Regions from separate parts of the Shewanella sp. MF08487 genome, predicted to be linked through region 2. Evidence: predicted binding sites of a transcription regulator. Region 2 holds the regulator's gene; each other region holds the start of a gene.
What was found. Region 2 encodes LexA, which represses DNA repair genes until DNA is damaged. Its sites were predicted from a motif close to TACTGTATNNNNATACAGTA; they were not measured.

Region 1: the regulator LexA is predicted to act here: its motif matches at 4,854-4,873, upstream of ACRN9H_RS00450 (YebG family protein).
Region 3: the regulator LexA is predicted to act here: its motif matches at 2,556-2,575, upstream of dinG (ATP-dependent DNA helicase DinG).

Annotation. Positions count from the first base shown of each region.
Region 1 is NZ_JBOZPB010000001.1:105,891-116,427, reverse strand. Features, by position in the region: gene ACRN9H_RS00470 (nucleoside recognition domain-containing protein) at 1-652, shown strand, start outside; gene ACRN9H_RS00465 (MlaD family protein) at 801-3,440, opposite strand; gene ACRN9H_RS00460 (paraquat-inducible protein A) at 3,427-4,044, opposite strand; gene ACRN9H_RS00455 (paraquat-inducible protein A) at 4,046-4,678, opposite strand; gene ACRN9H_RS00450 (YebG family protein) at 4,884-5,183, shown strand; gene ACRN9H_RS00445 (GAF domain-containing protein) at 5,201-5,659, shown strand; gene proQ (RNA chaperone ProQ) at 5,941-6,570, shown strand; gene prc (carboxy terminal-processing peptidase) at 6,599-8,647, shown strand; gene pepN (aminopeptidase N) at 8,732-10,537, shown strand, end outside.
Region 2 is NZ_JBOZPB010000021.1:20,384-30,920, reverse strand. Features, by position in the region: gene ACRN9H_RS14320 (COX15/CtaA family protein) at 1-35, opposite strand, end outside; gene ACRN9H_RS14315 (hypothetical protein) at 35-580, opposite strand; gene ACRN9H_RS14310 (SURF1 family protein) at 672-1,436, opposite strand; gene ACRN9H_RS14305 (DUF2909 family protein) at 1,435-1,653, shown strand; gene ACRN9H_RS14300 (cytochrome c oxidase subunit 3) at 1,658-2,533, opposite strand; gene ACRN9H_RS14295 (cytochrome c oxidase assembly protein) at 2,530-3,111, opposite strand; gene ctaD (cytochrome c oxidase subunit I) at 3,113-4,705, opposite strand; gene coxB (cytochrome c oxidase subunit II) at 4,715-6,250, opposite strand; gene ACRN9H_RS14280 (cell division inhibitor SulA) at 6,654-7,169, opposite strand; gene lexA (transcriptional repressor LexA) at 7,166-7,786, opposite strand; gene plsB (glycerol-3-phosphate 1-O-acyltransferase PlsB) at 7,947-10,370, shown strand; gene mtr (tryptophan permease) at 10,370-10,537, shown strand, end outside.
Region 3 is NZ_JBOZPB010000013.1:50,497-61,033, reverse strand. Features, by position in the region: gene ACRN9H_RS10800 (DNA polymerase II) at 49-2,478, opposite strand; gene dinG (ATP-dependent DNA helicase DinG) at 2,599-4,671, shown strand; gene ACRN9H_RS10790 (sulfite exporter TauE/SafE family protein) at 4,681-5,454, shown strand; gene ACRN9H_RS10785 (primosomal replication protein) at 5,445-6,113, shown strand; gene ACRN9H_RS10780 (DUF2057 domain-containing protein) at 6,123-6,812, shown strand; gene ACRN9H_RS10775 (late competence development ComFB family protein) at 7,257-7,547, shown strand; RNA gene ffs (signal recognition particle sRNA small type) at 7,802-7,898, opposite strand; gene ACRN9H_RS10765 (ComEA family DNA-binding protein) at 8,144-8,509, opposite strand; gene megL (methionine gamma-lyase) at 8,677-9,870, opposite strand; gene ACRN9H_RS10755 (TIGR01620 family protein) at 10,213-10,537, opposite strand, start outside.

The DNA.
Region 1 (10,537 bases), on a different contig from region 2:
AGTGCAGCGGATTTCATTATTGAACTCGGTGGTGCTCGGTTACGGCGCCTTGATGCTCTCTAGCTTAGTGGCGAGTGGGTTTTATTTAATGACCTTAAGTGCACAGGCGATAGGTACAGTATCGACGGTAATGGGCAATGGTATCTTACTGTTACTGGTATTTACCTTCGTGATTGTTGCTGGTATTCGCAAGGTGGCGGTTTATGATGAATTTATTGATGGGGCAAAAGCAGGGTTTGCTCAATCAATTCAGTTGATCCCTTATCTGCTCGCTATGTTATTGGCCATTGGTTTGCTGCGCGCATCTGGTGCTCTGGATTATTTATTGCAGCTGATTGTCACTGGCGTGCGGATATTGGGTTTTGATACCCGTTTTGTCGATGCGATGCCAACTGCGCTGATGAAACCTTTTAGTGGCTCAGGCGCCAGAGCCATGATGCTTGAGACAATGGATCACCATGGCGTCGATTCTTTTGCTGGCAGGCTCGCAGCCATTTTTCAGGGCAGTACCGAAACCACTTTTTATGTTTTAGCGGTGTATTTTGGATCAGTGGGTATTCGTCACGGCCGCCACGCTTTAGCCTGTGGATTAACCGCCGATTTTGCGGGGATCAGTGCCGCGATTGCCGTTTGCTATTGGTTTTATGGTTAACAGGATGGCAAGTGTCTTGAGCACCCTAGAATGTGCCAATAACAGTTCGAGAAGCTAAAAATCAATCAGGCGCATAATGCGCCTGATTGATTTGTAACAGCTTTGACTAATTTTTAACAGCTTTAATTAGGGATTGTAATGCGCTGGATTACTGGGCTGGCGCCCATTCCTGCCATTCGTTTTCGGCTTTGTGTTGCAATCTTAATACTGCACCAGTCGCTAAACGATTACCCTCTTGAGTTGTGTCCTTAGTCGCCACATTGATGCCGCCAGCGAGTAAGGTTTCCAGCGAGCCCGCTTCGATTTGGGCACCAGAGAAGAGGCCGACATCGACTTTAATCCCTGAGGCATCCCAGAACTGACTGCTTTGATTCACTAAGTGACTGTACTGTGCCTCGATATGGGCCTGCATCAATACACTGTTACCCTGTGTCGATAGGCTATAACCGTCGATTTGGCCGACTTTGATACCACGGAAGAAGATTGGTGTGCCGACTTTCATCGAGCCTAAGGTGTTATCTTCTAAGACGAATTTAAGCGCATCTTCGGCAACATTGGCATAACTGCTGGCAGCGAGGTTGGCAACAAACTGGGTCGCTTTTTGACTGCTTGTACCCGGCAGTACACCGATATAAGGGCCAGTGATCAAGGTTTCTGGCGCTTTAATTCCTGCTAGAGAAATTTGCGCATCCACTAAATGATATTCACAGTCACTGCGGCTGAAATGTTCGGCATATTCCCCGTAGAGATATGCGCTAGCTGTGAGTGTATCGAGATCCGCATTGAGTTTTACCTGCGACACTTCACCCACTTGATGACCTTGATAGCGAATCGCGGCCTTGGGCGTAAGCTTGCTGGAGGCGGGTAATGTGAGGCGAATCGCCTGCGCCTGAGTTAATGCCAGCTGCTTGCTCTCATAGAGTTTTAACGGGATTGTATTGCTCACTTTGTCATTGATATCAAGCAGTCCCATACTGATGCTGCCCTTTAATGCCCCTTGTAGCGGGGCAACGGCGACATCAATACCGGCAAGACTGGCACTGATATCCACGGCGCTGTTACGCCAGAATACTTTTGGCTTTTTCAGCAAGGGTTGAAACTGTTTGTCGATAGCGAGCTTGATAGCAAAGTCTTCGGTTTTGCTTTGCCAGTTCACTGAGTCAACGGTGCCAATTTGCATTTTTTTATAGTAAATCGGTGAGCCTTGGCTGACATCGGCGCCATCTTGACTGATTAACGTTAAATGTACTTGCTGCTGACGATCATAAAAAGCTGTCGCAGTATCCACAGAGCTAAAGAGGGTCAGAGCGCCACTAGCAGCTAAAGGTGTGTCGCTGTGACCTTGGATCAAGCTAACAGCACCTTGAGTGAGCGTGGTAAAATCCCTTGCTTTGACTGAGACACCGTTTAACGATGCGTTTACCGTTAATGCTGACTCAGGCACAAAATAGCTGTCGCTGCGTATTAGACTGGCAAACTCAGGTTGTAGCTCGAGTTGGTATTCCACCGCCGATAAATCTTTGGTTAACTTAACCGCAAGCACTGAACCAATGGGGATTTGCTTGAAGCGAACTTGAGCGCCCGCTGAAATGCCCATGTTTTCGGCTGAGGTTAAGGTCAAGAAACGCTTCTTCGATTGCAGTAAATCAGGCGCTTTTGCTTGTAAGGTAAAATTGCTTGGCATAGCCGTTTTAGTATTAATACCCGGCAGGAAGTTGATCACGCTACCTGTCAGTAAGCGTTCTGGATTTTTAATGCCTGAAAGGGAAATATCTGCACCTTCAAGCCAAAACACGCCGTCGTTAGTTAACAGTGAACCATATTGAGGTTCAAATTTAGCTACGGCTGTAATGCCATCTTGGGTAAGTTGCTTACTTAACACACTGCCAATATTGATACCGCGATAAACAATGCGAGTCCCTTTATCGACTCCGCTACCGTCGGCCATTGTTAGGTTGACTTCAATGCCGCCAAGGGCGGTGATCTCTGAGTCAAAAAGAGCAAACGTATCACCATTTTGGGCGATAGGAGCATCATCGTCAGAGCTGAAAGTTACGCCGCCCGCAAGTATTGACGCCAAGCTTTCAGAGCTGACTTGAATACCCGTAAGTGAAGCATCAATTTTCACGCCAGAAACATTCCAAAAATGCGAGTTTTTCTTCACTAACCGAGCGTATTGTTCTTGAATAAAGGCGCTGATCAACACTCTTTGATTACCGTCTAAACGATAGCTCGCTACACTACCCACAGGTATTTGGCGAAAGAATATCGGCGATCCCACATCTAATGAACCGAGTTTATCTGAGGTCAGTTCAACCATGACACCTTCAGAACCAATTTGCATTGGTGGCGGTTGGCGCTCGGCCTCGAAGAAAGTGGCGTCATTACCTTTCCCTGGCTGAATAGCAATATAGTTGCCTGAAAACAGTGCATCTAAGCCTTCAACGCCAGTAATGCTGGCTTTGGGGGTGACGAGCCAGAATAAGGTTTCTCTATTTAAGAAAGGTTTGGCGCGATAGTCCATCATGACTTTGACGTTCACGCCTTTCAAATCGTCATCGATACCGATGTCTTTGACTTTACCGACAGTTAAGCCTTGGTATTTGACTAAGGTTTTACCGACGTCAATCCCTGTCGCACTCGGAAAATGTATTTGAATTTCAACACCCGATTCTTTAATGCTCTTAATACCCAGCCAAGCACCCAATGCCAACGCGACAATAGGAAGCAGCCAAATGGGCGAAAAGAGTTTTTTCTTTACAACTTTCGGCGATTCAATTTGTGTCATCTTGAGGTTCCAATCGATCCCAGAGTAAACGAGTGTCTAAAATTTTTGCGGCTAGCTGAGTTAACAGAATAACCAAGGCAAATGCGGTAGCCGCAGGCGCGGGTTTCGCGTCGAGTAATTGTCCCATGTTCACTAATGCCACTGTGATTGAGATGACAAATAAATCGAGCATTGACCAGCGGCCAATCCATTCGATGATGTGAAAACCCACCATCAATTTCTTTTTTGAAATCGGGATATCAAAGCTGATCGCGCACAGATAAATAGATAAGCCGATGATTTTAATCCATGGTACTAAAATACTGGCGGTAAACACTATGATGGCAATAGGCAGCATATCTGAATGCACTAAATGCAAAATGCCCGAAAAAATCGTGTCGTGCCGCACTTGCCCTTGATTGGTCAGCATAGTGATAGGGTAAATGTTGGCTGGCACCAGCAAGATGGCAGCGGTAATCAACAAAGCCCAACTTTTTTGCAGGCTGGAGTAGTCCCTGACTTGCAACTCAGTTTCACAGCGCTGACAGTGCGTGAGTTCACTGCTGTTGAGTTGGCGACACACTTTGCAGAGACATAGGCCGATATCTTTACCTTGTTGTTTCATATCAGCGATGACCTTCCAATAACGTCCACATATGTTCTAAGTCGTATTCTCTTTGTAGAAACAAGGTCACGAGAAATAGCATAGTGAAGCAAAATGTGCCCATTCCAAAGTAAATATCTGAAAAATCAGAAAGCTGAAATGAAGAAACTAAAAAACTGATCACATAAATCTCTAACATAGTGAGTTGCGACAATACGCCATGACATTTCAATAATTGCTTTAATGATTTTCGCCACAAAACATTATTTAAGCCCCATTTGACAATTAAGATCTGCACTAAGATGGATAACAGTAATAAGCCCGGGCCAATTACTGCGGCGGCTAGCACGGCTAAACCTACTAACCAATAACCTTGATCAAATACGGCAAATGCACCTTGAAACACAGTGGTGGTACGAATGCTACCAAAAAAATGGATCTCAAGTACTGGTAAAAAATTGGCCGGGAAATAAAACACTAATGCCGAAATACACAGTGCTAACATGCCATTTATAGAGTAATAGGGGGTGTCATAAAGTGCGGTGCTGCAACGCGGGCAAATTGCTCTTACACCGCTAGGCAAAGCTCGTTTGCGGATTGCTAAATCGCAGGAACGGCATAAGATTATTGAGTTTTCTGCTGTATTTTCATGCATATAAAAATATTACTAGCCTAATTTTGAGTAATAACAGCGAGATCCGTGCGTCATATGATGTTAATAATCGTTAAATACTCTCTAACGTTCATATTATCTTGGCAACGAAAGTAGGCTAATAATATCAGATTAATCAGAACACTTGCATCACAAGTTCAATCTATGTCACTCTAGTTACTGTATATAAAAACAGTGCGAGGCAGTCATGGCAGTAATAACACAGTTTGTCGTGGTCAGAGAAGGGGTTGAAAAGATGACATTCACATCTAAGAAGGAGGCTGATGCCTACGATAAGATGCTCGATATCGCTGACAACCTGATCCCTTTTATTCAACAAGCCGATTTGGGTATAGATGAAAGTGTGAGCGAAAAACTCGCATTCTACTTCGCTAATAATAAAGATGAGCTAGCAAACTTGCTTAAAGGCGTCGTTCAGGTTAATAGTACGCCAACGAATCCACCTACTGCGAAAAAAGCGGCTAAAAAGACCGAAGCAGCAGAATAAAATTGTTAGGAAATGTAATGAAATCGAAATTTTATGAGTCACTGAACCGTCAGGTATTAGCTCTGATGGCTGGCGAGGATGATCTTGTCGCGGGTATGGCAAATTTTTCAGCCTTACTTAATGATAACTTGACAGAGCTTAATTGGGTGGGATTCTACGTGATGCGTGGTGAACAACTGGTACTTGGCCCGTTTCAAGGGAAAGTAGCTTGTACACGTATCCCGTTAGGAAAAGGCGTATGCGGTACGGCAGCGTTAAGCAATCAAACTCAGCGAGTGGCCGATGTTAATCAATTTGATGGTCATATTGCTTGTGATTCTGCCAGTAATTCAGAAATCGTTGTGCCAGTTCGTGCACAGGGTAAAGTGATTGCTGTACTCGATATTGATAGCCCTATCTTGGATCGTTTCGATGAAGAAGACCAAAAAGGGCTAGAATTATTGGTTAAAAGTTTTGAAAGCTGCCTATTTGATTAATTTACGTACAATAATGCATAATTCATGGTCGCAATCGGTGGCGTGCGCCTTATAATATGTGCCTGCACGCATTAAGCTGGTTTGATTAGCATGCAATAAATAAGCTTAGTGTTTTGAGCTGTAAAAATTTGTTAAGGTCTATTTTTTAACTTTAGTAAACGCGGCTAGGATGCTAATTTGTACGTTGACTCACTATTGAGTTTAACGAAGATAAATGACTCGTAAGAAGTTGATCAATATCACCTCGAATCGATGTCTCTTTTTTGACTGTGGAAGTAATGATGGAATCAACAGAAAAGTTGACCGACACCAATGCAATTTTGGCGTATTTGTATGAAACATTTCCTTTGTGCTTTATTGCTGAAGGTGAAACTAAGCCATTAAAAATCGGGTTGTTTCAAGATTTGGCTGAAAGGTTGGCTGATGATTCTAAAGTCAGTAAAACTCAGCTCAGAGTTGCCTTAAGACGTTACACCAGCAGTTGGCGCTATTTGAAGTCTGTTAAAGCAGGCGCACAACGCGTTAATCTGGATGGCGAACCTTGCGGTGAGTTAGAGCAAGAGCATATTGACCATGCTCAAGCGATGTTGAAAGAGAGTCAAGAGAAGGCCAAAGCGAAACGTGCAGCACTTGCACCAAAGCCTGTGGCAAAGAAAGCACCTAAAAAGGTGGCGGCTCCTCAGCGTCCTAAAACTGAACGTCCAGCTAAGCCTGCACCTAAAGCTGCTGCGCCAGTCGTGAATTATGTCCAAGCACAATTGACTGATTTAACGAAAAAACAACGCGTCAATGTTAAATTAGGTATGACTCCTGTAGCCGGTGTCATTACTGATATTAACAAGGAAGATATTCATGTTCAGCTTGATAGTGGCCTAACGATTAAAGTTAGAGCAGAACATATCCTGCTGTAATCATTTATTAAAACGGAGTAACTTGTTGATGCGAAACCTCACTTTGGCTACCTCTATCGCCACAGTTTTTGTCGGATTTTCGGCTTGGGCCGTACCACCTACTATTCAAATCAGCGAGTTACCCACTCTCAAGCAGGAAGCGCAACATAAGGTTGCGAGCAAAAGGGTAACGGATTTATATACTCGTTCGCACTATCATCGTTTTAATCTTGATGATGCCTTTTCTGCACAAATTTTTGATCGTTATCTGCAGCAACTCGATTTCCGTCGCAATGTATTAACGCAAGCTGATGTCGATAGTTTTAAGCCTTACGCGACTCAATTTGATGACATACTCAGTTCTGGTGAACTTGAGCCTGCCTATAAGATGTTTGATATCGTCCAAAAACGTCGCTACGAAGGCTTTGTTTATGCTTTATCCCTATTGGATAAAGAGATTAGTTTCACCGTACCTGGTGATGTCTATGAGTATGACCGCGATGACGCGGCATGGCCAAAAGATCAGTCTGAAATTAATGAGTTATGGCGTCAACGTGTAAAATACGATGCGTTAAATCTAAAACTCACAGGTAAAGAATGGCCTGAAATTGTTGATATCTTGCAAAAGCGTTATAACAATGCCATTAAACGTTTGACTCAAACTAACAGTGAAGACGTATTCCAAGGTGTGATGAACGCGTTTTCACGTAGCATTGAGCCGCATACCAGTTACCTTTCACCACGCAATGCTGAACGTTTCCAAATGGAAATGAATTTAAGCCTAGAGGGTATTGGTGCGCAGCTGCAACTTGAAGACGATTACACCGTTATAAAAAGCTTAATTGCTGGCGGCCCTGCGGCGGGTAGCGAAAAGTTGTCACCAGAAGATAAAATTGTCGGCGTTGGTCAAGAGGGCGCAGAGATAGTTGATGTTATCGGCTGGCGTTTAGACGACGTCGTCGAACTCATTAAAGGTCCAAAGGGCAGTAAAGTTGTCCTGCAAATTTTACCTAAAAAAGGCGGCTCGAATGCTAAGCCATTCAATGTCACCTTAGTACGCGATAAAATTCGTTTAGAAGACCGAGCAGCAACCTCTAAGGTGATTGAGCCTAAAGATGGTGAATACGCTAATCGTAAGGTTGGTGTGATCCATATTCCTGGTTTTTACATGAATTTGTCGCAGGACGTTGAAAAAGAGCTGGTGAAATTAAACGAAGCCAAAGTTGAAGGTATCGTGATTGATTTACGCGGCAATGGCGGCGGCGCATTAACCGAAGCCGTGTTACTGACGGGCCTCTTTATTGATATGGGACCCGTGGTACAAATTCGTGATGCGGATGGCCGAGTATCTGCACACCGCGATAACGATGGTAAAACCAGTTATGCTGGGCCATTGACTGTGATGGTTGACCGTTACAGCGCTTCTGCCTCTGAAATTTTTGCTGCCGCGCTGCAAGATTATGATCGCGCATTGATTGTAGGTGAATCGAGTTTTGGTAAAGGTACTGTGCAACAACATAAGAGCCTTGGCCGTATTTACGATATGTACGAAAAACCATTGGGTCATGTGCAATACACGATTCAAAAGTTCTATCGTATAAATGGTGGCAGCACTCAGATTAAAGGCGTTACGCCTAATATCGCGTTCCCCAGTGCGTTAGAGCCAGGTGAATATGGTGAAGCGGAAGAGAAAAATGCTTTGCCTTGGGATAAAGTACCTATGGCACAATATGGCACCCTCAATCATATTACACCTAACCTAGTAACGAGCCTTGAGACTAAGCATCTAAACCGTATAAAAGACAATGTAGAATTTGCTTATATTAATCAAGATATTGCCGACTTTAAAAAGCATCACAAAGAGAAAACGGTTTCTCTGGTTGAAAGTGAGCGTATTGCTTCCCGTGAAGCCGATGAGAAGAAAGTCCTCGATAGAACGAATGAGCGCCTAGTCGCCAACGGTTTAGCTCCGGTTAAATCAATGGACGACATTAAAGACGACGCCGAATTACCTGACGCATTTTTAGATGAAACAGCCTATATCACTTTAGATATGGCTGATGTGCAAAAACTGGCTCAAACCAGTGCCGCTAAATAGGCATTAGTCGAATCGATTTATCCAATATCAAAACGCGCTTATGGCGCGTTTTTTCTTATTTAGATCAGCGTTAAAGGGATCAAAATGACTCAAGCTCAAGCAAAATACTTAAAAGATTATCAAGCCCCTCTCTTTACGATAGAAACCATTGATTTAGCCTTTAATCTGGCTGGCAAAGAAACTCAAGTACAGGCTATAAGCCGAGTAAAACGCACTTCTCAACATCAACAAGCGTTAGTGTTAGATGGCGAAGACTTAACGGTCGTCTCGCTGACGGTTAATGGCGAGGCTGCACCGTATCATGTGAGTGCGGGTCAGTTAGTCCTAGAAACGGTGCTTGATGAGTTTGAGCTCAAGATCATCACTAAGCTCGATCCTGAGGCTAATTCGAGTCTTGAAGGGTTGTATATGTCTGATGGTGCCTATTGCACACAATGCGAGGCTGAGGGCTTTAGACGTATTACTTATTTTCTCGACCGTCCCGATGTATTAGCCAAATACACAGTGCGTATCGAAGCCGATAGAGCCGTATTTCCGTTTTTACTGAGTAACGGTAATTTGATTGATCAAGGTGAGTTAGATGGCGGGCGCCATTATGTTTGCTGGCAAGATCCATTTCCAAAACCAGCGTATTTATTTGCCTTAGTCGCTGGCGATTTTGATCTATTGCAAGATGAATTCATCACTCGCAGTCGCCGTAAAGTGATTTTGCAAGTGTTTGTCGATAGAGGGAATTTACATAAAGCGCACCATGCGATGGCGTCACTGAAAAAATCTATGGCATGGGATGAGAGCCGTTTTGATCTTGAGTACGATTTAGATATTTACATGATAGTCGCGGTTGATTTTTTCAATATGGGCGCCATGGAAAATAAAGGCTTAAATATCTTCAACACTAAATATGTGCTGGCAGATACCTTAACGGCTACTGACGATGATTATCACGGTATTGAATCTGTAGTTGGCCATGAGTATTTTCATAATTGGACTGGAAATCGCGTAACGTGTCGCGATTGGTTCCAGTTAAGTTTAAAAGAAGGCTTAACCGTTTTTCGCGATCAAGAATTTAGCTCTGATTTAGGTTCACGCGCGGTGAATCGCATTCACGCAATCAAAGTCATAAAAAATCAGCAGTTTGCCGAAGATTCTGGTCCTATGTCACATCCCATTCGTCCAGAATCAGTGATTGAGATGAATAATTTCTACACAGTGACTGTGTATAATAAGGGCGCCGAAGTGATCCGTATGATGCACACTTTGCTCGGTGAAGAAAAGTTTCAGGCGGGGATGAAACTATATTTTAAACGCCATGATGGCCAAGCTGTCACCTGCGATGATTTCGTGGCAGCAATGGAAGATGCTAGTGGAGTCGATTTAACTCAATTCCGTTTATGGTATAGCCAAGCTGGCACGCCGATTGTGATTGCAATGGACAGTTTTGATACACAAACGGGCATTTATCAGTTGACCCTTAAACAAAGTCTCGCAAACTGTCCATCACCCTTGCATATTCCGTTCAGCATTGAACTCTTAGATGCCAATGGCCACTCTTTAGTGAATGAAGTGCTTAACTTTACCCAGGCTGAACAAGTGTTTAGTTTTGAGGGATTAACCCATAAACCTGTGGCTTCATTACTGCAAGATTTCTCAGCGCCAGTCAAATTACACTATGACTTTGATATTGATCAACTGGTTAACTTAATGCGTTTTGCTAGTAGTGAAATCGCGCGCTGGGAAGCCTCTGTTACCTTAGTAAGCCAAGCTATCTGGCAAAATGTGGCTAGCTTACAACAGCAACAAGCCATGACACTCGATCCTCGAGTGCGCGATAGCTTTAAAGGTGTATTGCTAGATACCAAGCTCGATCCTGCGTTAATCGCTGAAATATTA
Region 2 (10,537 bases):
ACTAAGGTTAAGCGTAGGATCCAAGTTAGTTGCATCAATCTACCCTCGACAGTTTTAACAACTTACGCAGATCCGCAATCAGCGCCTTGCCTTGAGCTAAATGCGCTTCTTTGCCCTGCACTTGAGGATAGCGTAGGACTAAGCTGCCTAAGGGATCGACTATGATTAGCTGCTGTTCATCTAACCATTTGCTTAAGCCTGCATTGGCGGGACGAGTATTGAAGTTAAAGGTGCTTAAGGCGTTAAGATCGCTGTCGGGATGAGTGAGGATCAGCGGTTCGACTCGCGCCTGATCTGGCCCTAGCGCTGTGTGGCTTTGGCGCAAAATATACAGGCGTTCGCGGCAAGCATCGTCGCATTTGGCGGGCAGTAAATACAGTAGTTGCCACTCTTTGGGATTGGGATTTTCAACCCCAAGGCTGGCATAGCTGGTTTCGGGACTGATCAGCTCGCCATGATTGGTGGCACCGCCGTGGTATAAATTCAGGCTCAGCACTAGCTTGGCTATCACCACGGGCGCGATAAACGCCAGCAACAATAAGCCCAATGCCTTGTGTTTCGATTTATTCTGGGAGTTCATGCTTGCTCCTCTCATTCAAATTATCCCTAATTTATTGTTTTATATTTATTTAGTTTTTATTTGTGTCTTGCTAAGTATGGTACGAATTTCCCTATTCGCTCCTTGAGTTTGCGATTGTTTCGGCACTATGGCGTTTTACATATTTAATCCCTTGCCACAGCATTAGCCCTGCAAATACGGCTGCCATCGAAAACCACTGCAACGCATAGCCCCAATGTTTTTGTGCCGACAGTGGGAAAGGTTGCCAAGGATGGGGCAATGTGAGGGAAGGTAATTGCTCTGGTTGCAACACGACAGGCAACACTGGGTGCCCTAATACCTTAGCCATTTCGGGCATATTTAAATTTTGAAAGCGAATGCTTGCCCCCATTTCAGCCATTAAAGCTTGGCTCAAGGGATTGATTTGCTTTTGATAAAGCCTGCCTTCGATATTTAATTCCCCGCTTAGGGGAGTGATGTGAGGCAACTCATCACGATGGGAGCCTGCGGCAACAAAGCCTAATTCGACCAGCAACCAAGGCTTTTCAACTTCTACTTGCAGAGGTTGAAAGGCTAAATATCCCACTTGACCTTGATAGATTTGATTATCCAGCAGCCAGATTTGTGAGCTCGCGGGAGTGGCGCGTACTTGCAGTCGATAACCAGTTACACCTTCTTTGCCGACTTTGAGTTGGAGCTGCTCAAAACTTAATGGCAGCAAAGCTTGCCTTGCTTCCATTTGGGCTAAAAGCGCCGTTTTATCTTCACCACGGGCTAACTGCCATAAACCCAACTTGACCAATATAGTTAATACAGCCACAGTCAATATCAGTAGAAAAACCGTTAATTTATTCAGCAGAACATGAGGATATTGTATGAATAGCCTGTTCATTTTTAAGTTGGTCTTAGTTCTGCTGTTACTATTCATCATTTTTAATCTAGGTCGCGCCTTGTTTATTATGGTGAAAGGTGATGAAAAAGTGCCTATGAGCCGTTATCTTGGTCGGCGAGTGATTTTCTCCGTGCTCGTTATCCTGTTATTGCTGGTGGCCTTAGGGACTGGGTTAATTAGCCCCAATCCCACGCCTTACTAAAGCACTAGAGAACGTAAACGAAAATAAACAAACATAGCCAGACCACATCCACAAAGTGCCAATACCAGCTCCCCGCTTGGAACGCAAAATGTTTATCAGGCGTAAAATGGCCTTTTAATACCCTGAAAAACAGAATCAATAAAAAAACGGTACCCAAGGTCACATGCATGCCATGAAAACCTGTTAACAAGTAAAAAGTATTACCGTATATGCCGGAGGCGAGTGTCAGCCCTATTTCTTGGTAGGCATGCCTGTATTCTTCGACCTGTAAACAAAGGAAACCCACACCCAATAAGACCGTAATCCCCAGCCAAAGGAGGATGGCAGAACGTTTACCTTTTTCTAGGCTGACATGGGCGAAATGTAAGGTTACGGAGGAGGTTAGCAGTACGATAGTGTTGATTAATGGCAGTCCAGTCCATGGCATAGCTTGGGTTTTAGTGCCATCTGGCGTAGTAATGAGCGGCCAAATAGCTTCAAACTGAGGCCAGAGTACTTCGTGGGTCATGGCATTATTCGATGCGCCACCGAGCCAAGGCACTGCGAACATGCGGGCATAAAATAGTGCCCCGAAAAAAGCCCCGAAAAACATGACTTCCGAAAAAATAAACCAGCTCATACCTTGGCGAAACGATCGATCCATTTGGCTAGAATAGAGCCCTGCCATCGACTCTTGGATCACGGTTCTAAACCAACCTACCAGCATGAATAAGATCACAGCTATCCCAACCAGCAGCACATAACCGCCACCGGATGCACCTGATTTCAACTGCTGCACGAAAAGGCCTGCACCAGAGGCGATTAAGAACAAGCCAATGGCACCTACAATAGGCCAGACACTTTGGGATGGAACGTAGTAAGACTGATGTTTCGTTGTCATTTTGCAGCTCCTTGCTCTATGGCAGACGCTAACTGCTTGTCGGTAATGTCGTAGAGAGTGTAAGAGAGGGTCAGAGTATGGATAGACTCAGGTAACTGAGGATCTACATAGAAAATGAGCGGCAGCTCAGCGCTAGTGTCCGCCGCTAAGGGTTGTTGATTAAAGCAAAAGCATTCTGTTTTATTAAAATAAGCGGCACCTTGGCCGGGCGAAACTGAAGGTATCGCTTGGCCAATAGTTGCTTTAGCGGACATATTGCGCGCCAAAAATGCAGTATGGATTAGCTCGCCAGGGTGAACTTCGAGCCGCTTGGTTTGTGGCGCAAATGTCCATGGCATGCCTGTTTGTACCTGAGAAATAAATTCCACAGTCACTATTCGGCTTGTATCTACTGTGATTGCTTGATAACTACTCGCGGTATTGGAGGGTTTTCCATTGATACCGAGTTGCTCGCACAACACATCGTAGAGCGGCACCAGCGCGAATCCAAAGCCAAACATGCCAATACAGCCGATAACTAACATGCTGATAAGTTTACGATTTGACTTGGGTTTATCTTGCTGGTGTTGGGTTGCCATTTCATTTCACCTCAGGTGGTGTCGTGAAGGAGTGGTAAGGCGCAGGGCTTGGCAATGTCCACTCTAAACCCTCGGAACCTTCCCAAGGTTTAGCGGGAGCTTTTTCGCCGCCACGGATGCACTTAATTACTAATACTAAGAAAATCAATTGCGATAAGCCGAAGGCGAACCCACCAATCGAGACGATTTGATTAACATCGGCAAATTGAATCGAGTAGTCAGGGATGCGCCTTGGCATTCCTGCCAGCCCAAGGAAATGCATCGGGAAAAACAGCACGTTGACGGATATCACCGAACACCAGAAATGCCATTGTCCCAGTCGTTCGTTGTACATGTGCCCCGTCCACTTAGGTAGCCAGTAATAGGCCGCTGCCATGATGGAGAAAATCGCCCCAGTCACGAGCACATAATGGAAATGCGCCACCACAAAATAGGTGTCGTGGTATTGGAAGTCGGCTGGCGTAATGGCGAGCATTAACCCCGAAAAACCGCCAATAGTGAAGAGTATGATAAAGGCGACAGCAAACAGCATGGGCGTTTCGAAACTGAGTGAGCCGCGCCACATAGTGGCAACCCAGTTAAACACTTTCACCCCAGTTGGCACTGCAATCAACATAGTGCAATACATGAAGAACAGCTCGGCAAACACTGGCATACCTGTGGTGAACATATGGTGCGCCCATACGAGAAACGACAGAATTGCAATACTAGCGGTAGCATAAACCATGGATGCATAGCCAAATAAGGGTTTACGACTGAAGGCTGGCACTATGGCAGAGATGATGCCAAAGGACGGCAAGATCATGATGTAAACTTCAGGGTGGCCGAAGAACCAGAAAATATGCTGGAACATCACAGGATCGCCGCCGCCAGCCGCATCGAAGAAACTCGTGCCGAAAAACTTATCGGTCAGCACCATAGTCACAGCGCCCGCGAGTACGGGCATAACCGCGATCAGTAGGAATGCCGTGATAAGCCAAGTCCACACAAACAACGGTAACTTCATCCATGTCATGCCTGGTGCGCGTAAATTCACTATGGTCACAATCACGTTGATCGCACCCATGATCGAACTTATCCCCATGATGTGAATAGAAAATACAAAGAGCGCCGTGCTATCTGGGCTATATGTGGTTGATAGTGGTGCGTAGAAGGTCCAACCAAAGTTAGGTCCGCCACCTTCCATAAATAGCGAACTGAGAAGGATAGTGAAGGCGAAGGGTAGTATCCAAAAACTCCAGTTATTCATCCGTGGCAGCGCCATATCGGGCGCACCAATCATCATAGGGATCAGCCAGTTAGCTAGCCCTGTAAAGGCCGGCATTACCGCGCCGAATACCATGATCAACCCGTGGATTGTGGTCATTTGGTTAAAGAAGTTGGGCTCGACCAATTGTAATCCAGGTTGAAAGAGTTCAGCGCGGATAACCATGGCCATAGCGCCACCGGTTAAGAACATAATGAAGCTGAACCATAAATACAAAGTACCTATGTCTTTATGGTTGGTGGTTAGCAGCCAGCGCATGATGCCCTTTGGCGCACCATGATGATGCTCATCATGGGCTGCGGTTTGATCTTGAGTCGTTGTGCTCATCATTATCCCCTACTGTCCATGACTTGCGATATCAGCAGGTTGCACTGTATCGCCGGTATTGTTGCCCCAAGCATTGCGTTCATAGGTAATGACTGCTGCAAGTTGCTGTGGGCTAAGCTGTTTGCCAAATGCCTGCATAGCCGTGCCTGTTTTACCGTGCATCACAATATCGATGTGATTGGCGACTGGTCCAATGGCGATAGCGCTACCCACTAGCGCGGGGAAGGCGGGTGGTATTCCTGCACCTGTCACTTGATGGCAGGCAGCACAGAAGGTCGCATAGACAGTTTCACCTTCGGCCATGAGGGCGTCATGGCTGAGTGTGGGGAGGCTTGCGGGATCGACTGCAGCTGAGACGTCTTTTGCAGGCGCGGGTGTCGGAGTTGTACTGCTTGGTACCGCGGCGGATGTTTGTGCAGAATTGCCGTTCATGTACTCGTTTACGTCTTTGGCTTGCACTGCATCGCCAGTATTATTACCCCAAGCATTACGCTCGTAGGTAGTCACTGCCGCGATTTCTTGTGCAGTCAATTGCTTACTAAACGCTTGCATGGCTGTACCCGTTTTACCGTTGAGCACGATTTCAAGGTGACCGCTGAGTGATCCCGTTGCAATCGGGCTACCTTTAAGGGGCGGAAATACGCCTTGCAACCCTTCGCCATTGGGCTGGTGGCAGGCTGCGCAGTGCCCGAGGTAAACTTGTTCACCTTGAGTCATCAACTCTTCTTTACTTAGGGTTTGTGATAAAGCGGCTTGAGCGGCTTCAGCTGCAGCACCTGCGGCTTGTTTCTGCTCCGTCACCCAAGCTTCAAACTCGGCTTCGGGTAAGGCTTGCACTACGATCGGCATAAAACCATGGTCTTTACCACAAAGTTCGGCGCATTGACCACGGTAAATACCGGGTTTGTCTATGCGAGTCCACGCCTCATTAATAAATCCTGGGTTGGCATCTTTCTTAATGGCAAAGGCGGGCACCCACCATGAATGGATGACATCTTCAGAGGTCATCAAAAAGCGGATTTTGCGATTTATCGGCAGAACGAGCGGTTTATCGACTTCCAATAGATAGTTTTCACCCTTAGTTTCGGTGCCTTCGATTTGTGCTCTGGGTGTTGTCAGTATGCTATAAAAATCAATATCTTGATCAAAGTAGCTGTAATGCCATTTCCATTGGGATCCCGTGACTTTTACGGTGAGATCGGCGTTGCTGGGATCTTCCATTGCGATTAAAGTTTTTGTCGCTGGAATCGCCATTAAGATCAAAATGATAAATGGCAGAATCGTCCAAGCGATTTCAACTTTAGTGCTTTCGTGAAAGTGGGACGCGACAGCGCCTTTGGATTTTCTGTGGTTGATCATGGCGTAAATCATCACGCCAAAGACCACTAGGCCTATTGCGCAGCAGATATACAAGATGGTCATGTGCAAGTGATAAACCTTGCCACTGATCTCGGTCACGCCAGGGGTCATGTTGAACCGCATGTCCGCGGCGGCCAACGGTGGTGCGAATAACACCACGAGTAAACAATACAACAATTGCTTCACAAGACTTCTCCTCTGCCAATTGCGAATAGCAACTACAAAGAAGAGCAACACAGTAAGTCTCAACTCTATGCAAACTCTTCAGTTCCCAAAAAAGCTTTTTTGACTTCAACGTGCGTTGGCGGCTGTTACTTTTAATCAAGTATTGTTACTGCTGGTAATTAGCCACGCTGGCACATACGACTGAAATAAATCTGTTCTCTATTTTTAGTGGCGCTTCGAGTCCGATAAATACTCGATTCATTGACCACGGAAGGTGATATATCATCACCGACTTAACCAACCATACTTGCTGTTTAAATATTGATCAAGATCACTTATTTATCTAATTATCTGAAAAATTGCCAAAAAAAAGCCTCACATTCATAGGTGAGGCGGCTTTCAAGGTAAAAAATTAAATGAATATTTAATGTACAGCGCTAAAAAAAGATTGCTGACCGAAGAGATTGCCTTGCTCAATGCGTACGTCGGCATGTAAGTGACTGTTTACGTCTTCAAGCACTATGCCCATAGCTCGGGCACTTTTAGCCACGATTTGTAGGCGACGATTATCCCGCGCATCTAATGATTGAGTCCAAGTAATGACTGCACTGGACGTACCACTTGTTAAGGCTTTTTCCATCGCCCACAGGGTTTCTACTTCATCTTTAGCATGTACCAGTAAGACTCTATCCATACGCACACCTGCGCTGGCGAGCATTTGCTTGTAGCCAATACTTGGTGGGTTGATGAGCACTAACCAACGGCCCTGTTGGCTTAACTGAGCGAGTTGCGCACTCAGATGAATTAATTCTTGGCGACCTTGAGTTTTAGTGGGCATACAGGCGATAGGTGTGTGATGCCAATCATAATCGGCTGCACGAACTTCATCATCACGCCACAATCCCGGATGGCGCGGGGCATTGCCAATTAGTTTGTTCATAGCCAATCTCCATTACGGATCACACCGACGGCGAGTCCTTCAATTGTTAAACTTTGAAAGCCTAAATCCACTTTAATTGGAGAGTAGTCTTCATTTTCGGCGTGTAGATAGACCACATTACCTTTTTTTTCGAAACGTTTAACTGTGACATCGTCGTCGACTCTAGCGACAACCACTTGACCATTCCTAGCTTGTTCTACTTTATGAACTGCCAGTAAATCTCCTTCGAGAATACCAATATTTTTCATACTGTCGCCTTTAACTCGTAGTAAAAAGTCGGCAGCGGGATGGAACATGTTTGGGTCGACTTGGTAATACTGTTCTACGTGTTCTTGGGCGAGAATCGGTTCACCTGCAGCCACTTGGCCTATAAGAGGTAAACCTGTTTCAGTTACATCCTCCACTTCAGCAGTGAGGCGAATACCTCGTGAGGTGCCGGGTATAATCTCGATACAGCCTTTTTTCGCCAACGCTTTTAGATGTTCTTCAGCTGCATTGGCACTCTTAAAACCTAAGCGGGTGGCAATTTCAGCCCGAGTAGGTGGCATGCCAGTGTCGGCAATATTTCGTTTGATTAGCTCTAAAATTTCAGCTTGGCGTGGCGTCAAAGGTCTCATGGTCTTTCCTGTTTTTCTATACAGTTACTGTTAGTATATACAGTATTGTTTGCAGCGCAAGTATTAACCACTTTTTAACCATATCGGAGAGAATTAGCGAATATTCCCTATAGTCTGGTATTCTATCGGGCTAGTGAACGTACTTAATTGCATAAGAATAATGCCTAAACATGACTCTCTTTGGTTAAAATCATTACGTTGGATCCAAAAACAATTGGTGCATACCATTGTGGTGCCTCAGGATCCCTTTGCCGATCTGAATCTGGATGCCTCCAGACCTCTTGCTTATGTGATGAAAACAGAATCACTTAGTGACATTGCTGCACTGAGTGAAATAACCGCTAAACTCGGGCTGCCTAGTCCCTATGAGCCGTTAGTCGCTAATGGCGTAGTTGCACCGCGAGTCGTTTGCCTTCAAGGGCGCAAGCCGTTGTTTGGTGAGCGTACCGGCAATGAACCTTTCCTCGAATGTTTTATGCGCTTATTAGCGGTGCATAAACAACATCCTGAGCTCGATATTCAACTGGTACCCGTCAGTTTGTATTGGGGGAGAACGCCAGGGAAAGAGGACGATACGATGAAGGCGGCCGTATTTGAGCGGGAAAACCCGACTTGGCTGCGCAAGTGCCTAATGATTCTGTTCTTAGGTCGACATAATTTTGTGCAGTTTTCCAATGCAGTATCTCTGCGTTATATGGCTGATGAGCATGGTACTGATATGGGTATTGCCCATAAGTTAGCGCGAGTGGCGCGAGTGCATTTCCGTCGCCAACGTAAAGTGATGACAGGGCCTGTGTTGCCTAATCGCCAAGCGTTATTTCATTCGCTGTTAAAATCTGAATCAATACGTAAAGCGATTCAAGAAGAAGCCGCTACCAAAAAGATTTCAGAAACCCAAGCGCGCGAGACGGCTATTGAGTATCTCGATGAAATTGCTGCTGATTATTCTGATAGCTTAGTTCGTATTGCCGAGCGTTTCTTAACTTGGTTGTGGAATAAGCTTTATAGCGGGATCAACATTAAAGGCGCCGAGCAAGTTCGTCAGTTACACCACGATGGTCACGAGATTGTCTATGTGCCTTGCCATCGCAGCCATATGGATTACCTGCTGTTATCGTATATTTTGTATTATCAAGGTATGGTTCCGCCGCACATTGCTGCTGGTATAAACCTTAATTTTTGGCCCGCTGGGCCTATGTTCCGTCGCGGTGGTGCTTTCTTTATTCGTCGTAGCTTTAATGGCAATAAGCTTTATACCGCAGTATTCCGTGAATATTTAGACCAGCTATTTGCGAAAGGTTATTCGGTAGAATACTTCTCTGAAGGCGGCCGCTCACGTACGGGTCGTCTGTTGGCACCCAAAACGGGCATGATCGCCATGACAATGAATAGCGTACTACGCGGTATTGAACGTCCGGTAACGCTAGTGCCTGTGTATTTAGGCTATGACCATGTGATGGAAGTGGCGACTTACCATAAAGAGTTAAGTGGTAAGAAAAAGAAAAAAGAATCAGTCTGGCAGGTATTTGGTGCGATTCGCAAACTCGGTAATTTCGGTCAAGGTTATGTGAATTTTGGCGAGCCGATTACTCTGCAAAACTTTTTGAATGAACGCGCACCCAACTGGCGTGCTGAGCTTGCTGATGATCCCGAGCAAAAACCAAGTTGGTTAACACCAGCGGTAAATGTTCTGGCTAATCGGGTTATGACCCATATCAATGATGCCGCGGCAGCGAGTTCAGTGACATTAACAAGCTTAGTGTTACTCGCCACAGATCAAAATGCCTTACAGCGCAGTCTGCTAGAGCGTCAGCTTGATTTGTATTTAACCTTACTTAAAAAAGTGCCTTACACTGCTTATACTTCGGTTGCCGAAGGAGATGGCAAGCTGTTAGTGCAGCAGGGCTTAGAGCTAAATAAGTTTGTTGTATCCGCCGACTCCCTAGGTGAAATCGTGTCGATCGAAGCAAGTCAGGCGGTCTCTATGACTTACTATCGTAATAATATCATTCACTTATTTATTGTACCGTCATTAATCGCTAGCTGTTTAACGCATAATGAGCAAATTCAGCGTCAGCAAGTCGCGTCAGTCGTTGCCGATTTTTATCCACTGCTGAAAGCCGAACTCTTCATGGGAATTAAAGACTTACCAGCCTATGTTGAGCAAGTGCTGGATTTCCTGATTGAACAAGGATTAGTGGTTGAGACTGATACCTTAGCTATCGTGCCTGAGCACACTAGCCAACTATTGTTGTTGGCCAGTTCAGTGAGTGAGACCCTGCAGCGCTACGCCATTATTTTCAACTTGTTAGCGAATAGACCTAAGATGGAACGCTCAGAGCTTGAATCTGAGAGTCATCTACTGGCTCAGCGTTTAGGGGCTTTGCATGGTATTACCGCACCTGAGTTTTACGATAAAAAACTTTATGGCACATTGAGCGTTAAGTTAAAAGCATTGGGTTATCTGGCGGATAGCGAAGATAAGTCCAATATCAATCGCATTCGAGATCAAGCCAATAATTTATTACGTCCGTCAGTGAGACAAACCATAGTGGCGAGTGTCACCGCGGAGCACATTGTTTAATGGCAAATCATATGAATGCGGCTAAGCATAAGCCCACAGGTAAGTCCTTGCTCGGCGGCGCCATGATTATTGCCGGCACGACAGTAGGTGCAGGGATGTTTTCTCTGCCCGTGGTCGGTGCAGGTATGTGGTTTGGCTATTCGATTTTAATGTTATTGGGCATTTGG
Region 3 (10,537 bases), on a different contig from region 2:
GCCTAATCATCGACTACAAAAATAAACACGACAGAAATAGTTAAAACATTATATTAACAATAGTTGTTTTGATGTAATGCTCATGTAGTTTAGTTTCATTATTGAAAATACTGGCTCGGCAATAGGACCAATTTGTTTGTCGATGTAGTATTGATAGTCGATTTTAGAGGTTCTGTACTCAACAGACTCAGGACCGTTTACAGTGATTAGATAATCTATTTGTGCTCCCCGCTTGCCAAAAGCAGCATTACCTGTTGTGTCACATAATTGCTGGGCAACTTTGACATGTGGAGAAGACTTAGCTGTATAGTCTTCAATATTGCGCCGCATACGCTTACGAAATACTAAGTCATCGTCTAACTGGCCATCGAGCAGTTGTTCAAACACGCTAGCTAAATAAACACTGATATCCCTTTGGTTAAACATGCGCTCGTAGAGTGATGCTTGAACTTTACGTGCTAAAGGGCTCCAATCACTACGCACTTGTTCCATGCCTTTAAAAATAAGCTCAAGTTCATCACTCGCATTACGCCAAGCCCCCACATAACGCTTCTTACTGCCTTCTAATGACCCCCTTAGCGTTGGCATAAAAAACTGCTCGTAATGACGCTCAAACTGTAACTCGAGAAAACTCTCAACTTGGTGTTCTTCAGTAATCTTAGCGTGCCATTTTGCGTTGATATCGTCGGCAAGTGTCTGACCTAAAGCGCTTATATCGGTGAGATCAGGCTCGCTGCCAAGCCAGACAAAGGTCGAATCCGTATCGCCGTAAATCACTTGATAGCCCATTTCTTCTATCCAGGTGCGGGTTTGCTTCATTATTTGATGACCACGCATGGTGATAGAACTTGCCAACTTAGCATCATGAAAAACACAGCCTTGGGAGCCTAAAACCCCATAAAGGGAGTTCATGATAATTTTTATCGCTTGGGATAACGGCGCATTATATTCACGTTTAGCCTTTTCGCGCTGCTCGGATAATGTTTGGATAAGCTTAGGCAAGATAGGCTGCTGCCGGCTAAATCGGCCACCTAGAAACCCTGCAACACATTCAGACTCGGGTAACTGTAAACCTTCAACCAAGCCTTTAGGATCGATCAAAAAAGTACGAATAATTGAGGGATATAAACTTTTAAAATCAAATACTAAGATATTTTTATACAGTCCTGGCAACGAATCCATCACATAGCCACCGGGACTTTCAATGCCATCACTTGCAGGGGCATCGGGGGCAACGTAACCCGCGCGATGTAAATGTGGTAAATACAAATGATTAAACGCCGCCACCGAAGCCCCTACCCGTCCCAGTTCTAAACCCGTCAGTTCGGCCCGCGCGAGGGCAAAATCCCACAATTGAGTGTGAGTGAAAATATCCCACACTAGGCGGCTATCGGTGAGATTGTAATGTGCTAAGGCTTGTTTATCGGTCTTAAACAGCAGGTCAATTTCTTCAACGCGGTTATCCACGTTATGAATGGCCTTGCCTTCACCTAATAGGTGCCGCGACACAAATTCCAACGAGAAACGCTCAAAGTGATAAAAAGCAGCTTTAAGCCAATCGATACCATCGAGTACCACGCGCCCCGGTAAACTCAAGGTTTCGGGGCGAAATTTATTATCGACCTTCCAATCAAGCTTGGCCCCACCCCGGCCAATCGTTAGCGGAATACGGTGTAATAGCGCGCGACGTGATAGCAATGCAAGATCAAAACTGACCACTGACCAACCGATAATAAAGTCAGGATCAAACTCATGGAACCAAGCAATTAATCGATGAATTAGCGCGGATTCATCGGCCACCCATTCAATATATTCGGGGGAGTTTGATTCAGCGTCGCCCACCATAATCACTTTTTCATAAGTCTGCTTGAGGCTGCCTTGCCCCTCCTCTCGGCCACTGTCTTGACCATATAGCGCGACCGAATAGAGTAAACCCTCAAAGCTACATTCAAAATCCAGTGAGATACAGCGTAAATTCACCGCCGTTAAAGGGGCAATACTCTTAGCCCGCTCGCCGATAAACACAGGCAAGGAGTTAACCTCAGCGCTATCAATACTAGGCTCAAGATAATGCCCTAAAAAGGCCACATCAAGCGCCACAAAACGCTCAAATAAGTAACGCTGTTCTGGGCGAATATCCGCTTCAAATAGGGGAATATCAGCATCTTTAGCAATGCGTTGTAAAGTACGTAAGCTACTGCTGGACTTAGCATAAACTCCACTGACGGCGCCGCCTTTAAAGCTTTTGAGCGCTAACGGCACAAACCGTAATGCTTGACCCGGCGTTTGTAACTGTAAAGCCGCCACATCCGTTTGATGACAAAAACAAATGTGTTCAGTGCCTTGCACTTCCACCAGCACAGGGCCTTGGGCGGTCGCCAGATAATACTGCAACACTAAACTCCCATGACGATGAATCGCATGGCGTGTTAAGACTCGACCTTGTACACTAACGGCCGCTGTTGCCTCAGGCTTCATCGCATTGGTTCCCAAATCGTATAGCTACTCAATTTAAATGCCACCAAATGGCAGAAAAGTTTCTTAGGCTATGCAATCACTGTTATTATGTACAGCATTAATTCGATAAAGTAGTGACGCATGTTACCTGACAATGTAAAAACCCAGATCCGCGCCATCTATAAAGATATTGCTACCGCCTTGCCTAATTTTAGGCCGCGCCGCGAACAAAACTATATGGTAGCGGAAATCTCTAAGACCCTCGCCGGCGACTATGACAAAGATAGACGCATTATTGTGGTCGAAGCGGGGACGGGTATCGGTAAATCATTGTCTTATATTCTCGGTACCATCCCACTGGCATTATCGAGTAAGAAAAAAGTTTGTATTGCCACCGCTACCGTGGCATTACAAGAGCAACTACTGCATAAAGACTTACCCTTCTTTCTTGAACAATCTGGTTTAAATTTCCGTTTTGGCCTTGTAAAAGGTCGACAACGTTATGTGTGTTTATCAAAATTGGCGATGCTCATCGGTGACGATGACAGTACACAAATGGCGATGTGGCAAACTAAGCCAGACAATAGCCAAGTGGCGATGATGCACGGCCTGCTAAAAGACTATAACGAAGGTCGCTGGAACGGTGAAATCGATACCTTAAATGTGCCACTACCCGATCATTTATGGCAACAAATCGCCTGTGACAAACACAGTTGCCATCGCCAAGTTGCCAGCCATAGAAATTGTCCGTTCCATAAGGCCCGGGAAGATCTCGACACATGGGACGTACTCATTGCCAACCACAGCTTATTATTTGCCGACTTAGAATTAGGGGGTGGGGTAATTTTACCCGATCCCGAAGATGTGTTTTACGTCATCGATGAGGCACATCATTTGCCGATTGTGGCGCGGGACTTTTCCAGTGCGCAGGCCACGCTGAGGGGCGCATGCGACTGGCTCGAAAAAATTGGTAAAACTTGCGCTAAGTTACAAAACCAAATAAAGAGCAACAATATCATTGCCCCTGCTCAGGCTATGCAAGATCATTTAAGCGATTTGATCACTCAGCTTAATCAGGTAGCCCAATATTGTGACTCCCAGACCAAGCACTTTGCCAATCCAGAAAACCGCTTGCGGTTTGAGCACGGCAAACTTCCCGAGTCACTGCTCATTCTCGCCGAAAACCTCGCTGTTACCTCTAATCTTGCCCTGAAGCAATTTAATAAAATGCTGTCACTGCTGGCCGAAGCGATAAAAGATGGCGATATTCCTAAACATCAATCCGAAGCCCTACTGGCTGAAACAGGATTTATGTTGCAAAGGCTCGAGAATCTACAAAAATTGTGGAAGATGATGGCTAAAGAAGATAAACACAAAGGTGCCCCTATGGCGCGCTGGGTTGAGCTTATCACGGGTAAACAGGCGGATTATCTCTTTAGCGCCTCACCTATCGAAGTCGGTTTTATGCTGGAGTCTATGTTGTGGCAAAAGGCTGCGGGCGTTGTCTTATGTAGTGCCACGCTGCGCGCACTGAATAACTTCGACCATTTCGTGCATCAGGTGGGATTATCCCTCAATGATGGCAGCCGTTATTTAGCCTTACAATCGCCCTTCGATTACCCCAATAACGCGACCCTGTATTTGCCAAAAATGCGCACAGAGCCTACGGATGATGCCTATACGGCAGAGCTTGCGGAGCAAATCATCACGCTTATTGATGGTGAAATGGCCACCTTAGTACTATTTGCTTCTTATTGGCAGATGGAAAAAGTAGTCGAATTACTTGAAGGTAAACTCACTACCGAGCTCCTCATCCAAGGTAATGCCCCGCGGCAACAATTGTTAGAGAATCATAAAGCCAAATGCGATAAGGGTGAACCCAGTATTTTATTTGGCACAGGTAGTTTCTCCGAGGGTCTGGATTTACCTGGCGATTATCTCACTAATTTAATCGTCACTAAGTTGCCCTTTGCGGTACCGACCTCGCCCGTTGAGCAAGCCCATGCAGAATATGTCAAAGTTAAAGGTGGTAACCCCTTCTTACAATTGACCATCCCTGATGCCTCCCGCAAGCTAATTCAAAGTTGTGGTAGATTACTGCGTAAAGAGCAAGATTATGGCAGAGTCACTATTTTGGATAGGCGACTAGTGACTAAGCGTTATGGCAAATCTTTGTTAGATGCCTTACCGCCCTTCAGACGAGTTATAGAGTAGGATTAAAATTTGGAATTGTTACTCGAGCCCAGCCATTGGGCCCTGTTGGCAGTGATTGGCCTTATCGCTGGATTTATTGATGCCGTAGTCGGTGGAGGTGGCTTATTGTCGATTCCTGCACTATTAGCTTTAGGTATGCCGCCGCATACGGTATTAGGCACTAATAAACTAGCAGCAAGTTTTGGCTCCTCCATGGCAGCTTGGACCTATTATCGCCAGCATCTCTTTACTCCTTCGTTTTGGTACATGGCCTTTATCGCCACCTTTATTGGCGCGGTATTGGGCAGTTTTCTAGTGTATTTAGTCGATACACAGTGGCTCGAAAAAGTCTTGCCGTTGATGATCATCGGCATCGCTATTTACAGTTTAGTCAGCCCAAATGCGATATCAGATATCAACTGCCAAGCCCCAATAGCTAAACCTCCCGCTAAAAAGCAGTGGCTACAGGGATTAATTTTAGGTACTTATGATGGTTTTGCTGGCCCCGGTATTGGCGCATTTTGGACGGTGACATCAGGCTCTTTATATCAGCTGCCGTTACTGCACAGTTGTGGGCTCGCCCGTGCAATGACCTTTACCAGCAACTTAACCGCATTAGCTATTTTTGGCTGGCTTGGGCAAGTACAGTGGCAAATAGGTTTAGGGATGGGATTGTGCATGATGTTAGGCTCATTTATCGGCGCTCGCTGCGCGATTAAATTTGGCATGCCCTTTATCCGTCCACTGTTTATTTTAATTGTGCTAATGATTGCAGCAAATTTGGCATGGAGTGCATGGTTGTGAACACCCAACAATTAATGGTGATGTTGAAGAATCAGCTTAAAGCCTTAGAACAAGAAGTGCTGCAACACGATAATCGACTCGCCCCGCCGCAGCGCAAGCTCCTGCTAGAAACGGAGCGTTTTAATCACTCGCTGTTTATCCAACACGGCGCCCAACTCGGCCCCTGTATTGAACAAATTCGTAGCAGTATTATGCAGCTCGAAAAACAAATTAAGCTCAAACTTGCCCCGCAAACTATCGCACTGAGCTGTGAGCGAATTCAAGACAGATTTACCGCCGTCAAACGTGCCTTGCTTACGACCTCTATTGATATTAAGTCCAAAACTCAACAACGCGCCAGTAGCCGTGCCCGCTTTGTTCAACGTCAGAATCAATCTCATCAAGCCAGTGGTTTTGAATGGATTGCCAATAACGTGATGCAAAATAGTCATGAAATTTACGCAGAATTGAACAAACATCTAAATTGGGCAAAAAAATTTGAACAAAAAATTGAAGAAATGGAATCAAAACTTGAAAACTGTCATAGTGCTGACAAAATACAATTGCAAAATGACATCCTTTTGATGCATCGTCGTTTAGGAAAATGCAGGCAAGCTATTAGTTATATAGAAGATCGCATTCAAATATTCGAACGCCCGTATCAGAGTAATAATCGTTAAGGAATAATAATGAAATCACTTTTGCCAATTAGCAGCCTGCTAATATTACTCAGTTCTGCCTCAGCCTTCGCTGCAGATCTGACCATTCCAATGTCATTTGAATATATTGCCCTCGACGGTAAAAAAGTAGAGTCTAGTTTATTCAATCATAAAAGCAGCTTAACCTTGGCACCCGGCACTCACAAAATCGCCATTCGTTACCACGAAATGGTCGAAGATGATTATAGTGATAGCCAAACCTTTGTTAAATCGGCTCCTTTCATCGTGACGTTAAACGTGGATGGCGACTATCAATACCACCTTCAAGCCGCCGAAGGAGACGTCGTTAAAAAGCCCAAAGTCTTCGCTAAAAATCCGCAAGTTAAATTAACACGCAGTGATAAAGGCGACGTCAATTACCAAGTGACAAATACCAATTTAGAAGAAGAAAGCTTTGTTTCGCGCTTATTCACAGGAAATCAAGCTGATGATGTAGCAGGTAGTGTCACTGCAGCAACTGGCGCTGCAGGTGCAGTAGCAGCAGTTGCCCCCGCAACTACATCGGCTCAAACTGCTGTCAGCGCAACGTCATTAACCGCTCCAGTTGATACATCCAAAGCTGCAGGCGCTAATCCACAGCAAATGCTGCAATACTGGTGGCTGCAGGCAGATGAAAAAACACGTAAAGAGTTTATGAGTTGGGCCATTTCACAGTTATAGCAATTTGTTATAACGAGGTTTAATCGATATTAATTATCGAGCCAATAGCTATCGCGCCAGCACATCTAAGCTGGCGCTTTCTTTAAAAAAACTTCCCACTTCAATAAAAATACTGCCTCATACAAACCATAAAATGATGACGTTAAAAGAGTATCAATAGCGGTATTCTCATAAAACCATAGTGTTAAAGCTGACTAAAAAAGTAGATTGATGTTCTACCATGTTAAAAAAACGTGGGGATATTGCTTTACCGTAAGATAAGGACTATTCAAATGGCGGCTGGCAGCACTGTCAATAATAACATCAGAAAATCCATTTATAAGCATCATTCGCTGCAACGATGCCAGAGTCGCACTACAATATAAGCCAAAGATTTAACTAATTTTTCATTGCGATAAACGATTTGTAGTAGCAAACTCAATAAAACTGTCATGGAGTATAAAAATGCAACTTGAAATCCGTAATTACTACGAAGTTCTTTTGATGGAAATATTGTCAGACGAAGGGCTGATGGACGAGCTTCCCGAGGATTATCTTGCAGATCTTTGTTGTGTAACCTTAAACCAACTCCCCGTGCGTTACGTTCGTCACCTTGTCGATACCTATTTCTTTGAGGATTACAAAGAGTTGCAAGAGTTAAAGCGTGAGATCCAAACTGCGCTAGAAAAGTCGCGCGTCTTTCTTAAGCAAAATTTACAAAAAAGATTACAAGAAGAAGCCGAAGCGAATAATTAATGCCTACAAGAAATGGCACTCGAGCTTAATCAACTGCTGAATGACTATCAAATACACAGTTATCAAACAATCCAATGACACTCATAAAGACAGGTGTACTTAAATAGAAAACGTCGATACATAAAATTGACGTAGATCCGAAACACATTCGAATACTGAAAATAGTCAGTTATGCCGCTATTGAAAAATGAGGAACTAAACGAAAAATACTAATAAGAAAGGATATTAGAGGAGAAAAATTGAACTTGGAGGTTCCCCTAGAGCCACACCCCGGCACACGAGTCACTTGCTGCGGTTGCTCCCTTCCAGGCCTGGCCGAGTTCACAAGTTATCATTGCGGGGGGACCCTAGGGTCACCATAACTTCGAGCATTTTCTTGTGATTAGATAAACCAAAGAGCTTGCTAGAACGCGAAGTATTATCCCCTATGGCTCCCACGGGATCAAGCGCTAATCAACAAGATCCGTTAATATCCTCACCAACTGCACAATCTATAAGCACATATAGTGATTAAAATAATAAAAGCCTAACTATGTAGGCTTTTATTTAGATGTTACTGAACATTGTTATACTAAACTCACTGAATATCTTAAATATTATAACTTGATTATATGACGATTCTGTTCAATCAATTTAGTCCCAACACCCGATACATTTGCTAAATCATCGATTGCATTGAACTTACCATTTTTAGTGCGGTAGTCGACAATCGCTTGAGCCTTTGCTGCACCAATCCCTTTTAGTACTTGTAACTGTTCAACCGAAGCCGTATTTATGTTGACTTGGGCGGTATCTGGCATCGCTTTTTTCGCAGTTGATGTCATCTCACTGGCCTCAGATTTAACCTGAGTCTGCATTTTTTCAGCGGCTTTTGTTGTTTCTGCGGCACTAACTGGCGTTGTTAATAACAAGGTTAATGCCATGGCACTCATAATAACGGGTATACCATTTATGGTTTTCATAACGATTCCTCTGCTCCATGAAATTCGGCCTCTCGTCCTACTTCCGTGGCCTTCAATCAAAAATAGACTAAGGAATACTAAAACACCAAATCGATATCCAAAATATATTCAACTGCACCAATTATCTAACTGCACATAGACTTAGACAGGATGGACAAGTTAACAGGCTATGTCATACGCGCAAAAGCCTGCTTTAAGTCGGCGATAATGTCATCACAATCTTCTAAGCCAATCGAAATCCGCAGTAAATTATCACTAATCCCCGCTGCGGCTCTGGCTTCTGCGGTATAAGGCGAATGTGTCATTGATGCCGGATGTTGAATAAGGGATTCAGCGTCACCTAAACTTACCGCAATAGAAAATAGCGTTAAATAGCCCACAAATGCCATGGATTCATCTAAATTTGCCGCTAATTCAAATGCAATCACACCACCAGCACGTTTCATCTGCTTACCGATAAACTGATGACCGGGATGGCATTTAAGACCAGGGTAATACACTCGAGTCACTGCGGGATGCTCAGATAAAAACTCAGCGACGCGCTGGGCACTATCGCAATGGCGCTGTAAACGTACATCTAAGGTTTTAAGGCCGCGTAAGATCAGCCAAGCATCATGTGGCGATATCACAGCACCAATATCCTTTAAAATTTCATACTTCACTTTGTGGAGCTGCTCTTCACTGCCACACACTATCCCCGCAATCACATCGCCATGGCCATTCAGATATTTAGTCGCACTGTGGACTACCAAATCAATGCCAAAATCCAGCGGCCTCTGCAGTAATGGCGTCATGAAGGTATTGTCGACAATACTGACCAACTGATGACGTTTGGCAATATTCGCAATTGCCGCTAAATCAAATACCTGCAAATGCGGATTGACTGGGGTTTCACAGAAAATGACCTTAGTATTGGATTTAATCGCAGCTTCTATTTCTGTTACCGATGAAAAGTCCACTAGGGACACTTCAATACCAAAGCGGGCAAACTGAGTCGTCATTAGCGCGTAAGTACAACCGTATACGGCATTCGACGCCACTAAGTGATCGCCCATCTGTAAATTAGCCAGCAATGCGGCGGATACTGCGCCCATACCAGAAGCAGTTGCTGCTGCGGCCTCTGCCCCTTCTAAAATCGCCATTTTACGTTCAAGCTCGGCAGTTGTCGGATTACCTAAACGCGTGTAAATATACCCCAGCTCATTGCCCGCAAATCGCTCACCACCTTGCTGTGCAGACTCAAACACAAAAGTCGCACTTTGGTAAAGCGGCGTCACTAAGGCACCAAAGGCCTCTCTCTCATGGCCGCCATGAATAACCTGTGTTGCCGCCTTCCACATCTTGCCTGACTCATCTTGCATACCTAGCTCCTTGTCATTAGCTTTGAGCCCTTTCTGCTCTTTATGGTTATTAGTTGTAGGGTTAGAAAGCTTAATATCTGCATGATGGACGATGCTATAGAAAGGATTAGTCTCATCGAATAAGTTCTACCATACCGTGACTAAACACTTAAGCCAGTAACATGGCGAAAAAAGCTACGGCCAAACTGTAACTAACTTGTTACGTAGAGCTTGTTGCGAAGTACTTGTTAATAGCTATTTACGAACAGAAATATCCACAATAAGCTATAAAAAATGCGCTAAGGAGTAATTCCATTAGCGCATTTTCGGCAGTTTAAATTTCTATTTGATAGAGAGTATTTTTTACTCTTTAGACGGTCGATAAACCTTGTCATCTACATCAGCAAATTGGCCTTTTAGTGCATCGCGGCCTTCCTTAGTAAACAACTTGCCCGAAAACTGCTTAAGCTCGATTAATAATTCCTGATGCACTTTTGATAATTTAGGCCTTTGATCTTCCCTAAACACTATCGGACGACACAGCGCCATGGCTTGGTAACCAAGGCGTGCGGTTAACATGCCGCCGCCTAAGCCTTGAGCCAAGCGAGCTGACAATTTACCTGTCATTTCAACCGATAATAACTGTGTGCCTAAATCGGTGACTAACTCACTTGTCCCCGCATAGATG